One region of the Vibrio zhugei genome, then DNA from elsewhere that is predicted to be linked to it. Evidence: predicted binding sites of a transcription regulator. Region 1 holds the regulator's gene; the other holds the start of a gene.
The links. The regulator CRP, encoded in region 1, controls carbon source genes, mostly activating them, when cyclic AMP is high. The targets are predictions, from matches to a motif close to TGTGANNNNNNTCACA.

Region 1 (6,722 bases):
TGATCGAGAGCATATTGAGTCGGTGAGGCAGTCACAGTGTTATTCGGTGGAAGTGGCAGAGCATACCAGTTGTAAAGACTATTTGCTGATCAATACCGAATTTCAACGTTTCCGAGCAACCGCCGCGAAAGCCGCGATCAATGTTGAAAATCACAGTGTGATTTTAGCGCCGGATGTGGCTCAAGCGTTATTGGTGACCACCGGAGATCTCGTCCGTGTATTAGCATGTTAGGTGAATAAGGACATATAAGGGAGACATCATGACACATTGGATTGCAGGAAAATGGCTGAGCGGTGAAGGCGCGTCGCTTTGTTCTAAGACGCCTTACGATGCGAGCATACTATGGGAGGGGAAAGGTGCCACGGCTCAACAAGTGGCGTCCGCGGTGGCGGCCGCGCGCGCGGCATTAGTCGACTGGCGACAATCCACGTTTGCTGAGCGAGAAGCTTATGTCTCGGCGTTTGTTGACGTCGTCAAGCAAAATAAAGAGCACATCGCCCAAACCATTGCTCAAGAGACAGGCAAACCCTTGTGGGAAACGCGCAATGAAGCGGCGGCCATGGTCGGTAAGGCGACCATCTCGGCTCAAGCGTATCATGAGCGCACAGGAGAGCATGCGAAAACCGTGAATGGTAATCAAGTGGTCCTTCGCCATCGCCCTTTGGGAGTCATGGCGGTGTTTGGTCCTTATAACTTCCCTTGTCATCTCCCCAATGGGCATATTATTCCAGCATTATTAGCTGGCAATACCATTGTATTTAAGCCTTCAGAACAAACCCCTTTATGTGGTGAATTAATGGTGCGTCTGTGGCAGCAAGCGGGCTTGCCTGACGGTGTCCTGAATTTGGTGCAGGGCGCGAAAGAAACTGGCATAGCATTGGCCGAGTCGAAAGGGATTGATGGGCTCTTGTTTACTGGCAGCGCGCAGACTGGACAGCTTTTGCATCGACAATTTGCCGGACAGCCGGGGAAAATGTTAGCTCTGGAAATGGGGGGCAACAATCCTTTGGTAGTTTCAAACCATTATGGTGATGTCGAAGCGACGGTTTATACGATTGTTCAATCGGCTTTTTTGAGCGCAGGTCAACGTTGTACCTGTGCACGTCGCTTATATGTACCAGAGGGGGCACATGGTGATGCGTTATTAGAGCGTTTAATTGAGGTGACTCAACGGCTTGTTATGGGCACTCCGTTCGCAGAGCCGGCGCCATTTATGGGGCCGCTGATTTCTCAAGCCGCGGCAAAGCATATCTTGCACGCGCAAGCCAAGCTCCAATCTCAAGGAGCGAGCGCGTTACTTGAGGCGCAGCAAGGAAGCCATGCGTTTGTCTCGCCGGGCATTATTGATGTCACCAAGGTGGCCGATTTACCGGATGAAGAATATTTTGGTCCTCTCTTGCAAGTGATTCGTTACCAAACCTTACCGCAGGCGGTTGATCTTGCAAATGACACTCGCTTTGGCCTGTCTGCCGGATTGATTTCTACTGAGGATAAGGAGTGGGAGTTTTTCATTACACATATTCGAGCGGGCATTGTTAATCGCAACCGAGCACTGACTGGGGCGAGCAGCGATGCGCCATTTGGTGGACCAGGAGATTCCGGTAATTTACGGCCGAGCGCTTATTATGCTGCGGATTATTGTGCGTACCCAATGGCTTCAATGGAAGGTGCGTGTACCGTACTGCCCGAGCAAAAAAGCCCAGGTCTCTCTTTCTAGCGCCGATCTCAACCTAAGGAGGCACCATGCACATCCATGATGTATTTGACGCTTTGTGGCAAGACTATACGACACGCTTATGTCCTTCTGCATTGCAAGTTCATGCTTTGTTACAAGAAGAGTCGCCCTTGATTAATGACCATATTGCTTTGCGTACTTTTGCCCATCGCGACATTGGCTTAGAGGTGCTAGCGAAGCCTTTTTTAGACTTGGGATACCAAGCTGAAGGGGATTATCATTTTGAAGCGAAGCATTTATACGCCAAGCATTTACGTCATCCCGACGCAACGCTACCTAAAGTGTTCATCAGTGAGTTGCATCTCGATGAATGCAGTCAAGCACTGCAGGCTATTGTGGCACGCTTGATTGGGCAGATTGACGATTTGCCTTGGTCAACGCCTGAGTTCTTATGGCAAGGCCGTCCTTGGGATGTGAGCTACTCGGAATACTTCGAGCTTTCTCAGGAGAGTGAGTACGCGGCGTGGGTTGCGGCTCATGGGTATGGGGCGAATCATTTTACTGTGAGTGTTAATCAATTATCGCGTTTTGCCAGCGTGGAGTCGCTTAACGATTACTTGGAGGAACAAGGTTTTACCCTCAATGATATTGGCGGCACAGTGAAAGGAACGCCACAGGTGTTACTCGAACAGTCCTCGACGATGGCGGACGAGGTCGGTGTGATCTTTTCCGACATGGATGCGAGTATTCCCGGAGGATTTTATGAGTTTGCGAAACGCTATCCGCAAGCCGATGGGCAGTTGTATCAAGGGTTTGTCGCCGCGAATGCGGATAAAATTTTCCAAAGTACTGACCGTAAAAGTTAGCGATATTACAGGCATAAAAAAACCACCGTGTAGGTGCGGTGGTTTTGATTCTACGAGATGCGTTAAAACTTAACGAGTCCCGTACACAACAATGGTTTTACCGTGGGCAGAAATCAAGTTCTGCTCTTCTAGCATTTTTAGTATACGGCCCACTGTTTCGCGAGAACACCCGACGATCTGACCGATCTCTTGGCGTGTAATCTTGATTTGCATTCCGTCTGGGTGCGTCATTGCATCAGGTTGTTTTGCTAGGTTAAGTAGCGTTTGCGCAATACGACCGGTCACGTCTAGGAAAGCGAGATCGCCCACTTTCTGACTGGTGACTTGAAGACGACTTGCCATTTGCCCAGATAGACGCATCAGAATGTCAGGGTTAACCTGAATTAACTGACGGAATTTCTTAAATGAAATTTCAGCCACTTCACAAGGTGACTTAGCACGAACCCAAGCGGTACGTTCTTGTCCTTCCTCAAAGAGACCAAGCTCACCAATAAAGTCACCTTGGTTTAAGTAGGAAAGGATCATTTCCTTGCCTTCTTCATCTTTAATCAATACCGCCACTGAACCTTTTACAATGTAGTAAAGAGTTTCAGCCTTCTCACCCGCATGAATTAACGTGCTTTTAGAAGGGTACTTATGAATGTGACAATGTGAAAGAAACCACTCTAAAGTTGGGTCGGTTTGAGGTTTACCTAGAACCATAATATCTCACTTCCTCTGCAGGGTACGCTTGCCGCTATCCATGTTTAATTTAGCGAAGCCTCATGACTTCCTAGAATAAGAAGAGTTTGGATTCACCGCAAGTTTTCTTGTGTTTCCGTTATGAAATAGTATCCTTTTTCACGCGGAATTTCTTGATTTAAATCGCTTACAAAGGGGGATTTACTGCGCAAAAACGTGCTTATGATCACGGTATGAAAAGTAAGCGGCATTTGAACAGAATGAATCACCCAATTTTTCCACTTTCGATTAATTGTTGTAGGATCGGTCGAACAATCAGTTCCATAGCAAAACTCATTTTTCCGCCCGGTACAACAATCGTATTATGCTGTGACATAAATGAACTATCAATCATAGAAAGCAGATAGGGAAAGTCGACGTGTTTGATACCGCGTAGACGAATGACCACAAAACTTTCGTCTAAACTTGGAATCCCTTTGGCATTCAGAGGGTTGGATGTGTCCACCGTCGGAACACGCTGAAAGTTGATGTGTGTACGTGAAAACTGCGGCGTGATGTATTTGAGATAGTCGTCCATAGAGCGGACAATGGAGTCCATCACCGCTTCGCGCGAATGGCCGCGGTCGCGTGTGTCACGCACGTACTTCTGAATCCATTCCAAGTTAACAATGGGGACCATGCCAATCAGAAAGTCGACGTGTTGTGCCACGTTAATATCCCCATCGACTACGCCGCCATGCAGACCTTCATAAAACAGCACATCGGTTTGTTCGGGGATGTCTTGCCATGGGGTAAATGTGCCCGGCATTTGGTTATAGGGAACCGCCTCATCAAAGCTGTGCAAATAGCGACGAATTTGTCCTGAACCATCTTTACCATACTGACGGAAAAAGTCGCCAAGCGCGGCAAAGTTATTGGCTTCAGGGCCAAAGTAACTGATATGACGGCCTTGTTCGCGCGCTTTGCGGATCGCGACGTCCATTTCAGGTCGGGTATAACGATGAAAACTATCACCTTCTACCCATGCGGGTTTCACTGACATCATATTAAACATTTTGCGAAATGCTTCGGATGTCGTTGTTGTGCCGGCTCCTGAGGAACCGGTAACGGCAATGATGGGATGTTTCGCTGACATGACAAACCTTGTCTTTTGATTCCTGATTGATAACGATGCGAATGAATCGCGTTGGATTTACTATAGCACGGAAAAACGCTCTGTCCCTGAGCACTGTTTAGAGGTCGCGTTTGATATCGACCGTTTCATGAAGTTCGGAGTACACCACAACCGCATCACCGGATTGTATTTGCTGCTTCACTTGTTGCACTTTTTGATCGAGCGTCACTTCTTGTGAGCCGTAATCCGTTCCTTCACGTAGGACAAACTCACGGATTAGATTGTCGAGTGTGTCGGCATCGATTTGTTGCCAAGGGATGATCATAATAGCCTCATAGGGAACTGAATATCACGATAGTATGTCACGATGACACACGGTTTTCAGCATCGGCGGATGCCGTGTCGTTAAGGAAATGGGCGTAATAACTCGGTAAATGTTCCTCTAACCAATAACGGGGATGTCGCCAATCACCACTGATGAAGCCAACATGTCCGCCATGCTTGGTCAGACAATAATGCAGATGACTGGGCAAGGCAAATTGCGGAATGACGGCTTCATTCATGAAAGGATCGTCTTTGGCCTGAATAAAATAGGTTGGCACCGTGATCTCGGTTAAACGCTGCATGCCCGAACATTGATGATAATAGTCAGCGGCACTCTCAAAGTGGTGTAATGGCGCCGTAATCAATTCATCAAAGTCACTGAGTTTACGAAGCTGTTTAATCGCGCGCGCCTCAATGCCCAGTCGTGGCCGCAGTAAATCGATTTTTAGCAATGCATTACGCTTTAATGAGCCCATCAGGTAACGGCGATAGACACGAGACATTCCTTGCTCGATACGCTCAGAACAAGCGGCGAGATCCAGAGGCGCTGAAATGACGGTGGCCGCATCGACAATCGGGTCTTCACGAAATCGGGCTAAATAATTGGTCAACATATTGCCCCCTAAAGAGACCCCGGCAGCGATAATGGGGCGATTGGGGCATAATCGCTTCACATGCTCAAGCGTTAATCGAGCATCGTCGGTTTCTCCGGAATGATAGGCTCTTGCCTGTAGATTGGGTCGGCCACTGCAGCCACGAAAATGCATTAGGACGGCGATCCATCCTTGTTGTTGAAAGGCGTGCATCAGTCCGTTGGCATACGGGCTCTCAAAGCTGCCCTCGAGACCGTGGAACAACACAAACACCGGTTTATTCGAGGCGCTGACATGACGATAATCCATGCTCCAAGCGAGATCGAGAAAATCGCCATCCGGTGTGTCGATGGTTTCTCGGTAGGGAGTAAATAGCGGCTGACGGCGGAAATAACGCGGTAATATGGTTTGCAAATGGGGGTTGGTCAGTCCGGCCGCTGGAGTAAACACGTCCATGATATTAAGCACCTTAGGTTAAGGGGTGTGATAATGAGCCTGTACGGGTTGTATAAAAATACGGGCTAAACGTTCTGCACCTAATTGTAGACAATATTGCTCGACGAGTTGTGGCGTCTCACAGGGATTGAGCTCTAACGTATTGATACAGTTGACGAGCGCCGTTTGTTGCTGCTTCTCCAGTTGCAGTTCGAAATGGAGGGTTTCTTTATATAAAGCATCACTCACTTGTGCTTTGAGTTTACGTCTAAGATCACGATAGTCTCGCAGTAACGCGTCAATATGTGTCAAACTGTGGGTCAGTGTGCTCCAATCTTGGGGAGCGAACGTCAACTGTGCTTCATCAAGCCATTTGAGTGTGAGTAGCAAGTTGACGTTACCATGGAAATGATTTTGTAAGTGTAAACAGGCCTCTTTGATCTCTCGCGCACTGTAATATTGCAAGCTGAATTGCCAAAGTTGATCCAGTGTTAAAAGAGGTCGCGTCTGTTTATTCATTACTGATTGTATTCCTTCTCCATGGCCTCAAGGGCTTCTTGTTGCATCATCCACTCCATCTCGACTTCTTCCAGCGCCGATTTACTGGTGGCTTGTTGGGCGAGAATGTCGGTCAATTTGGCTTTATTTGCAACGTCATACAGTTGTGCATCAGACAGCGCTTCTTCAGCGTCCGCTATTTGTGCATTCAATGTATCGAGCTTGCTTTCCAGTTGTGTCAGCTTTTTGCGAATTGGCCCGGTTTGTTTACGAAACTCGGCATCGCGACGTTTCTGCTCTTTTTTCGCCGCGGCGCTATTGCCCGTGTCTTTATCGGGGTTACTGTTGGAATCCGCGACTTCTTTGCGCGCGATTTTTTGTTGGTCGGTGAGCCATTTGTAGTAATCATTCAAGTCCCCATCGAATGGGACCACTTGTTGATCATGGACAAGATAGAGGTCATCCGTAGTGGCTCGCAATAAATAGCGATCATGGCTAACGATCACCATTGCCCCTTCATAACTTTGCAACGCCA
Region 2 (6,722 bases), 1.3 Mb from region 1:
GAGCCACTTAAGTCGAGCTCTTTGCTGAGTCGCCGTGAAGATTTAATTAATGACTATGAGTTGGGGATGGAAGCAGGAAAGCGTTTTATCGCTCAATATCAAACAGCCGTATCTAAGTGGTCAGCTCGTACCATATTGGATCATCTCGACATCAACGATGTCGATCCGATGAATCTGTAATTGTGTGACAGGGCAGTCACAGTCCAGCACATAAAGAGCCTGCCGAGATGGAGGCTCTTTGACATTGTCGCGTAAACGCGTGAACAAGGCTGTGTCTATTACAACACGGGTAATATACGCATGCAGTTCGTGGTGCCTTCGACATTGGTAATGTCCCCTTGGGTGATGATCACCAAATCACCAAACTCCAGTAATCCTGCCTCTTTTAACGCCTCTAGCGCATTTTGTGCCAGTTCATGGCCCACTTGTTCTGCCCCGTCAAAATGAAAAGGTGTGACACCACGATACAACGCACAGCGATTGAGCGCGGCGTGATTGCGTGAGAGTGCAAAGATAGGAAACGTCGTATTGAGACGAGAGGTCATTAACGCGGTGCGACCGGATTCTGTGAACGTGACCATCGCTTGAACGCCATCCAAATGATTGGCGGCGTAAATGGTCGACATGGCAATGGCTTCTTGTTCGGTGGCGAATGAACCGGATATACGATAACTCTGATTGTTAGACTCAATCATTTTTTCAGCGCCAATACAGACAGCCGCCATCGCTTCCACCGTCTCAACAGGGTAAAGGCCAGCCGCCGTTTCACCGGAAAGCATGACTGCATCGGTACCATCTAATACGGCGTTGGCAACGTCCATCACCTCGGCTCGAGTAGGCATTGGGTTGGCGATCATTGATTCCATCATTTGTGTGGCCGTGATGACGACACGATTTAAATTCTTCGCACGTGTAATTAATTTTTTTTGTACGCCGATCAACTCAGGATCGCCAATTTCCACCCCCAAATCCCCACGAGCCACCATGATGACATCCGATTCCATCACAATGTCATCGATATTCTCATCACTAGACACCGTCTCTGCACGTTCGACTTTCGCGACCATACGCGTGTTGAGTCCCGCTTCTTTGGCTAAACGGCGCGCATATTTCATGTCTTCACCATTACGAGGGAAGGAAATTGCGAGGTAATCGACATCGATTTCAGCGGCTAGCACGATATCCCGTTTATCTTTCTCGGTCAGTGCATCGGCAGACAGGCCGCCCCCTTTCTTGTTGATGCCTTTATTGTTGGAGAGTATCCCGCCAATGATGACTTCTGTATAGATTTTAGGTCCTTCCACCTTGAGCACTTTGAGTTGCACTCGGCCATCATCCAACATCAATAAATCATCACGCTGTACATCTTGTGGTAAGCGTTTGTAGTCGATGCCTACCGCCGACTGATTACCTTGCCCAGGCGCCATATCGGCATCAAGAATAAAGTGGTCGCCTTCATTCAGTTCTATTCGATTGTGTTCAAAAGTCGATACACGAATTTTCGGGCCTTGCAGATCACCTAATATGGCGACGGTTCGGCCGAGCTTTTTCGCAATACGTCGTACTTGCTCTGCACGGCGTTTATGATCATCTGCACTGCCGTGGGAAAAGTTCATGCGTACAACATTGGCTCCAGCGTTAATAATGGCTTCTAATATGTCCTCTTTGTCAGTGGATGGGCCTAATGTTGTCACAATTTTTGTTCTTCTTTGTGCCGTTGTCATAACCTGCTCCTGATGATGGATGACGATGCGGGTTGTCAAAAGAATAGAGAAGTAATGCCATTTAAGTTTGGAAGTGAATCGGGAATTTACCAGTGGCATTTACAGAATTTGCTGGTTGAATCTAAAGATTAGGCGAAAAAACTGGGTATGATGATGTACTTACACTATGACATAGCGCGCAAACTTCCATATTGTTGCGTGATACGAGTCACGGCTAGTCATCAAGTGACTTCACAATTACTTCGCAAAGTAAAAAAATTACACAGTTTTTCGTTCTTGGAGTAAATAATGTACATGGCCCAACCCGGACACATTGACCATATCAAGCAGGTGAATGCTGGCCGTGTGTATAAGTTGATCGATCAAAACGGTCCCATCTCTCGTATCGACTTATCGAAAGAGAGCGCTCTCGCACCCGCGAGTATCACTAAAATTACCCGTGAACTCATTGATGCCCATTTAGTCCATGAAACAACGGTTCAAGAAGCCATTTCTCGAGGTCGACCGGCAATTGGCTTGCAAACCCTGAATGAAGGATGGCAGTTTTTATCGGTTCGCCTTGGTAAAGATTATCTGGTTTTGGCCTTGCATGAGCTCGGTGGCGACGTATTAGTCGATAATAAAATCGATATTCATGAAACCGATAACGAGGATCTACTGGCTCGCCTGCTGTATGAAATTAAGTATTTTTTTGATACGTATGCTGGACTGCTTGGCCGGGTGACCAGTGTAGCGGTTACCGTACCAGGATTGGTCAATTCTGCTGAGGGCATCATCCTCAGAATTCCGCATACGGATATTTGTGATTTGCCAATCGGCGAAGCGATTCATAATGCCACTGGATTGCCCGTTTTTGTTGCCAATGATACACGGGCTTGGGCGCTAGCGGAGCGTTTATTCGGTCACGCTCAAGATGTTGATAACTCGGTGTTGGTGTCGATCCATCATGGGGTGGAAGCGGGCATCATTGTCGATGGACACATTGTACAAGGACGCAAGGGGCATATTGGTGATTTGAGTCATATTCAGATAGACCCATATGGAAAACGTTGTGAGTGTGGTAATATCGGCTGCTTAGAAACGGTAGCAACGTCTCAAGCCATTCAAAGTTATGTAGAAAAGCGTTTACATCAAGGCGATACGTCGATTCTTTCCGAACAAGATGAACTCACGATAGAAGCTGTCTGCCATGCCGCTGCACAAGGTGATGACGTAGCGGTTGATGCCATTGAACACTTAGGCCGCTATCTTGGCGCCGCTCTTTCCATCATTATTAATATTTTTAATCCTGAACGGATTTTGATTGGTGGTGTGATCAATCAGGCAAAAGATGTCCTCTATCCTGTATTAATGCAATGCATAGAGCAACAAACCTATCCTCGATACCAAGACGGTTTAGAGCTTGCCGAGTCCCGTTTCTATAGACAAGCCACTATGCCAGGCGCCGCTTTGATTAAACAAGCGCTTTATGATGGCGTTTTATTAATGAAAGTTGTGGAAGGTTGATTCGTCATTATAATGAAATTAATGATGAGTCAGTTTTACATTTTACATATCTGGCTATAATGTTATTGATGGTCATCCATAGTTAGGAATCCCTATGTCAGGCGTTTTAAACACGGTCGATGCGCGCACCAATTTAGTTGGTGAAAACCGCTTAGAGCTCTTGTTGTTTAGTTTACACAGTAGCCAATACTTTGCGATTAACGTTTTTAAAGTAAAAGAAGTGATCAAAGTACCGGTGTTAACTAAGTTACCAGGCTCGCATATGCACATTACAGGCGTTGCTTCTCTGCGAGGAGAATCAGTCCCTGTTATTGATCTGCGAAGTGCGATTGGATTTCCCCCCTGTCGACAAGAGAATGTTGAGCAAAATCTGATCATTACTGAGTATAATCGTTCTGTGCAAGGTTTCTTGGTGGGGCAAGTTCGTCATATTATTAATACGACGTGGAGTGACATCCAACCACCGCCAAAAACGACGGGGCGTTCAACATATTTAACCGCTATTACTCATCTTAAAGAAAAAGATCGCTCCCATATCGTTGAGATTATCGACGTCGAAAAAGTGTTAGCTGAGATCATCGATTACGACGTCTCCATTTCAGAAGATGTATTAGACCGAGAGTTGCTCGATTACATGAGCGGTCGTCGGGTTTTAATTGTTGATGACTCCTCTACGGCGCGTAATCAAGTAAAAGGAACCCTGTCTCAGCTTGGCCTGGAAATTATCGAGTGTCGAGATGGGTTAGAAGCGTTAACCTTGTTACAATCATGGTGTGATGCGGGTAAGAATATCGATGATGAATTGTTAATGTTGATTACCGATGCGGAAATGCCGGAAATGGATGGTTATCGTCTGACTCGTGAAATTCGTCAAGACAAGCGTATGAAAGATTTGCATATTACGCTGAATACGTCTTTGAGCGGCAGCTTCAATGAAGCGATGGTTCAAAAAGTCGGATGTAATCGCTTCATTTCTAAATTCCAGCCTGATTTATTAGTGGAAGTCGCTCAAGAGCGTTTACGAGAAGTGTTATAATATTGAAGACATGAAAAGCGCGATTATCGCGCTTTTTTTATGTGTTAACCCCCCCTCGGTTTATTCCTGACTGAATTCTTTTGGCAACTTCATGCTCTTAATCGACAGCTGAACTGGTATTATGGGATGTCCTATGATACTTAAATAATAAATAACAATAGTTAGCTCTATTGTTGGGCGCAGATATTAAGGACAATGGCATGACTCAATTGCAATTACAGAGCAATGAAACACCTCATTTTATGGATTTGGACATTCATTCGGAGCGCATTCGTTTAATTCCAATATCGTATCGTTTTGCTGATGATATTTTACGAGAGCTAAACCCAGATATTACTCGTTATATGACGCCGAATGCGCCTCAGGCTTTATCCCCGATTTCAGATAATAAGTGCGACATTCATGGAAATATGTAGAAGAGGAAGCCAACTGCTGAAAGTGGTACGCTCTTCTCGCCAAAGAAACAAGCAGTACTACCATGAATTATCAACAGTTGACCGAAGGCAGAAGATACCAGATTTCTGCTCTTTTGGAACGGGGAATTTCGGTTCCTGAAATAGCTAAAACAGTTCAGTGCCACCGCTCGACGGTATACCGTGAGCTTAAACGCGGTCGGAAGGGAGAGCATTATTGCCCTAACGAAGCCCAGATGTCGTCTACCAAAAAGCGCAAAACAGCACGTAAATACCGAATACCAAAGGAACGTGTCGATTTTATCCGCCTTCTTTTAGAAACAGATTGGAGTCCAGAGCAGATTTCTAATGTATTAACGAAAATTGGTGCATCTGTCAGTCATGAGTGGATCTATCGCTTTGTTGCTCAAGATAAACGCTTGGGCGGTAAGTTATATCGTCACTTGAGACAAGGTCATAAGCGGTATCGCCGAGGTAAACAAGAGAAAGCTCCAGCGATAAAAAATACCGTTTCGATTGATGATAGACCAAGCATCGTTGACAGTAAGGAGCGGTTTGGTGACTGGGAAATCGACACTGTGCTAGGTAAGCATGGTACAGGTGCAATGGTGACTATTTTAGAGCGTAAGACTCGATTTTACGTGGTAAAGAAAGTGCCATCTAAGTCAGCGGATGATGTCACCAAAGCGACAATAGAGCTACTGAAGCCCTATAAGAAACATGTCCATACCATTACGGCAGATAACGGGCGAGAGTTTGCAGGTCATGAAACCATCGCAAAAGAATTAAAGGCTGATGTGTACTTTGCTCATCCGTACAGTTCTTGGGAGCGTGGTGCTAATGAGAATGCGAACGGTCTTTTAAGGCAATATGTGAAGAAAGGAACCGATCTAACGACAGTGACGGACATCGATATAGAGTTCGCTTTATCGCGGATAAATTACCGTCCGAGAAAGTGTTTAGGCTTCAAGCAGGCAGCCATTATATTTGAGGAGATGGCTTTAGCTTCTTGATATTGGAGAGTGTCGCACTTCGCAGTTGAATTCGGGATCTGAGGTCACTTCATTTATTGACCAATCCATTGAAGAAATGCAAGCGGGAAACGAATTTGTATCCGTTATCGTCGATGCTTTTAGTGAAGAGTTTCTCGGTATTTGTACCTGCTCTGCCAAGGGGAATCCTGATACGCCAGAATTGGGTATTTGGATAAAGAAATCCGCCCATGGAAAAAAACTCGGATTAGAAAATATCAGCACATTAGTGGAATGGGCAAGAGCAAACTTGTGTTATCAATTTCTCATTTATCCAGTAGATCGTGCCAATATTGCTAGCCGAAAAATTCCAGAAGCATTAGGTGGCCAAATTATTATGCGCAAGCCTCTTGATACCCAATGTGGCATTCCATTGGATGGTGTGGTGTATCATATTGTTTAGCGTAGCGCTTGGTGATGTTACTTCCTTGTCAAACATGTCAACTTTTAGACATGAATCGTTTTATTACAAGACAAAGTAAACATTCATTAATACAATGAGTCATGAAAATTAAGCGATATTCATTTTAATTGCTGTTATTAATATCGGTAAGAGGGTTTAGATTAGAGAGTCTAAACAAGGCGCTACCAAAAAAATAAATAAGGAGCGAGGATATGGATTTAATTCGAATTTTATGTTCTGTGCTATTGCCACCATTAGGTGTTTTTCTACAAGTTGGTATTGGGGGCGCTTTCTGGCTCAATATATTACTTACGCTATTAGGGTATATCCCTGGGATCATTCACGCGGTTTGGGTTATTGCTCGACGATAAACGTTGGTGAGCTAACCGTTTCTCACTCTGATAGCCGAAAAAAAGCCCAGCGCAAGCTGGGCTTTTTGTTGATGTGTCTCTCATGACAAACATTAATAACCGCCAGCTGCGCCTTGCGGGCGGCGAGCGTCATTCGCGCCATAAAGGAAGCCTTCACGGACTTTACCTGAAACGGCAGAGTCACTGACATTGGAGGCTTTTTCGTCTTTGATCACGCTTGGTAAGCCAACCATAATGG

Region 2: a site for CRP is predicted at 1,922-1,937, ahead of mlc (sugar metabolism global transcriptional regulator Mlc). Genes of this name have one in related genera too.

The regions. Positions count from the first base shown of each region.
Region 1 is NZ_CP033078.1:2,565,930-2,572,651, reverse strand. Features, by position in the region: gene astA (arginine N-succinyltransferase) at 1-232, shown strand, start outside; gene astD (succinylglutamate-semialdehyde dehydrogenase) at 261-1,718, shown strand; gene EAE30_RS17100 (DUF1338 domain-containing protein) at 1,745-2,542, shown strand; gene crp (cAMP-activated global transcriptional regulator CRP) at 2,612-3,244, opposite strand; gene EAE30_RS17090 (phosphoribulokinase) at 3,489-4,358, opposite strand; gene EAE30_RS17085 (YheU family protein) at 4,456-4,662, opposite strand; gene EAE30_RS17080 (hydrolase) at 4,700-5,710, opposite strand; gene EAE30_RS17075 (TIGR02444 family protein) at 5,729-6,208, opposite strand; gene EAE30_RS17070 (ABC transporter ATP-binding protein) at 6,208-6,722, opposite strand, start outside.
Region 2 is NZ_CP033078.1:996,973-1,003,694, forward strand. Features, by position in the region: gene EAE30_RS09910 (patatin-like phospholipase family protein) at 1-180, shown strand, start outside; gene pyk (pyruvate kinase) at 279-1,724, opposite strand; gene mlc (sugar metabolism global transcriptional regulator Mlc) at 2,013-3,230, shown strand; gene EAE30_RS09925 (chemotaxis protein CheV) at 3,325-4,266, shown strand; gene EAE30_RS09930 (hypothetical protein) at 4,467-4,682, shown strand; gene EAE30_RS09935 (IS30 family transposase) at 4,745-5,692, shown strand; gene EAE30_RS09940 (GNAT family N-acetyltransferase) at 5,718-6,113, shown strand; gene EAE30_RS09945 (YqaE/Pmp3 family membrane protein) at 6,326-6,484, shown strand; gene ggt (gamma-glutamyltransferase) at 6,577-6,722, opposite strand, start outside.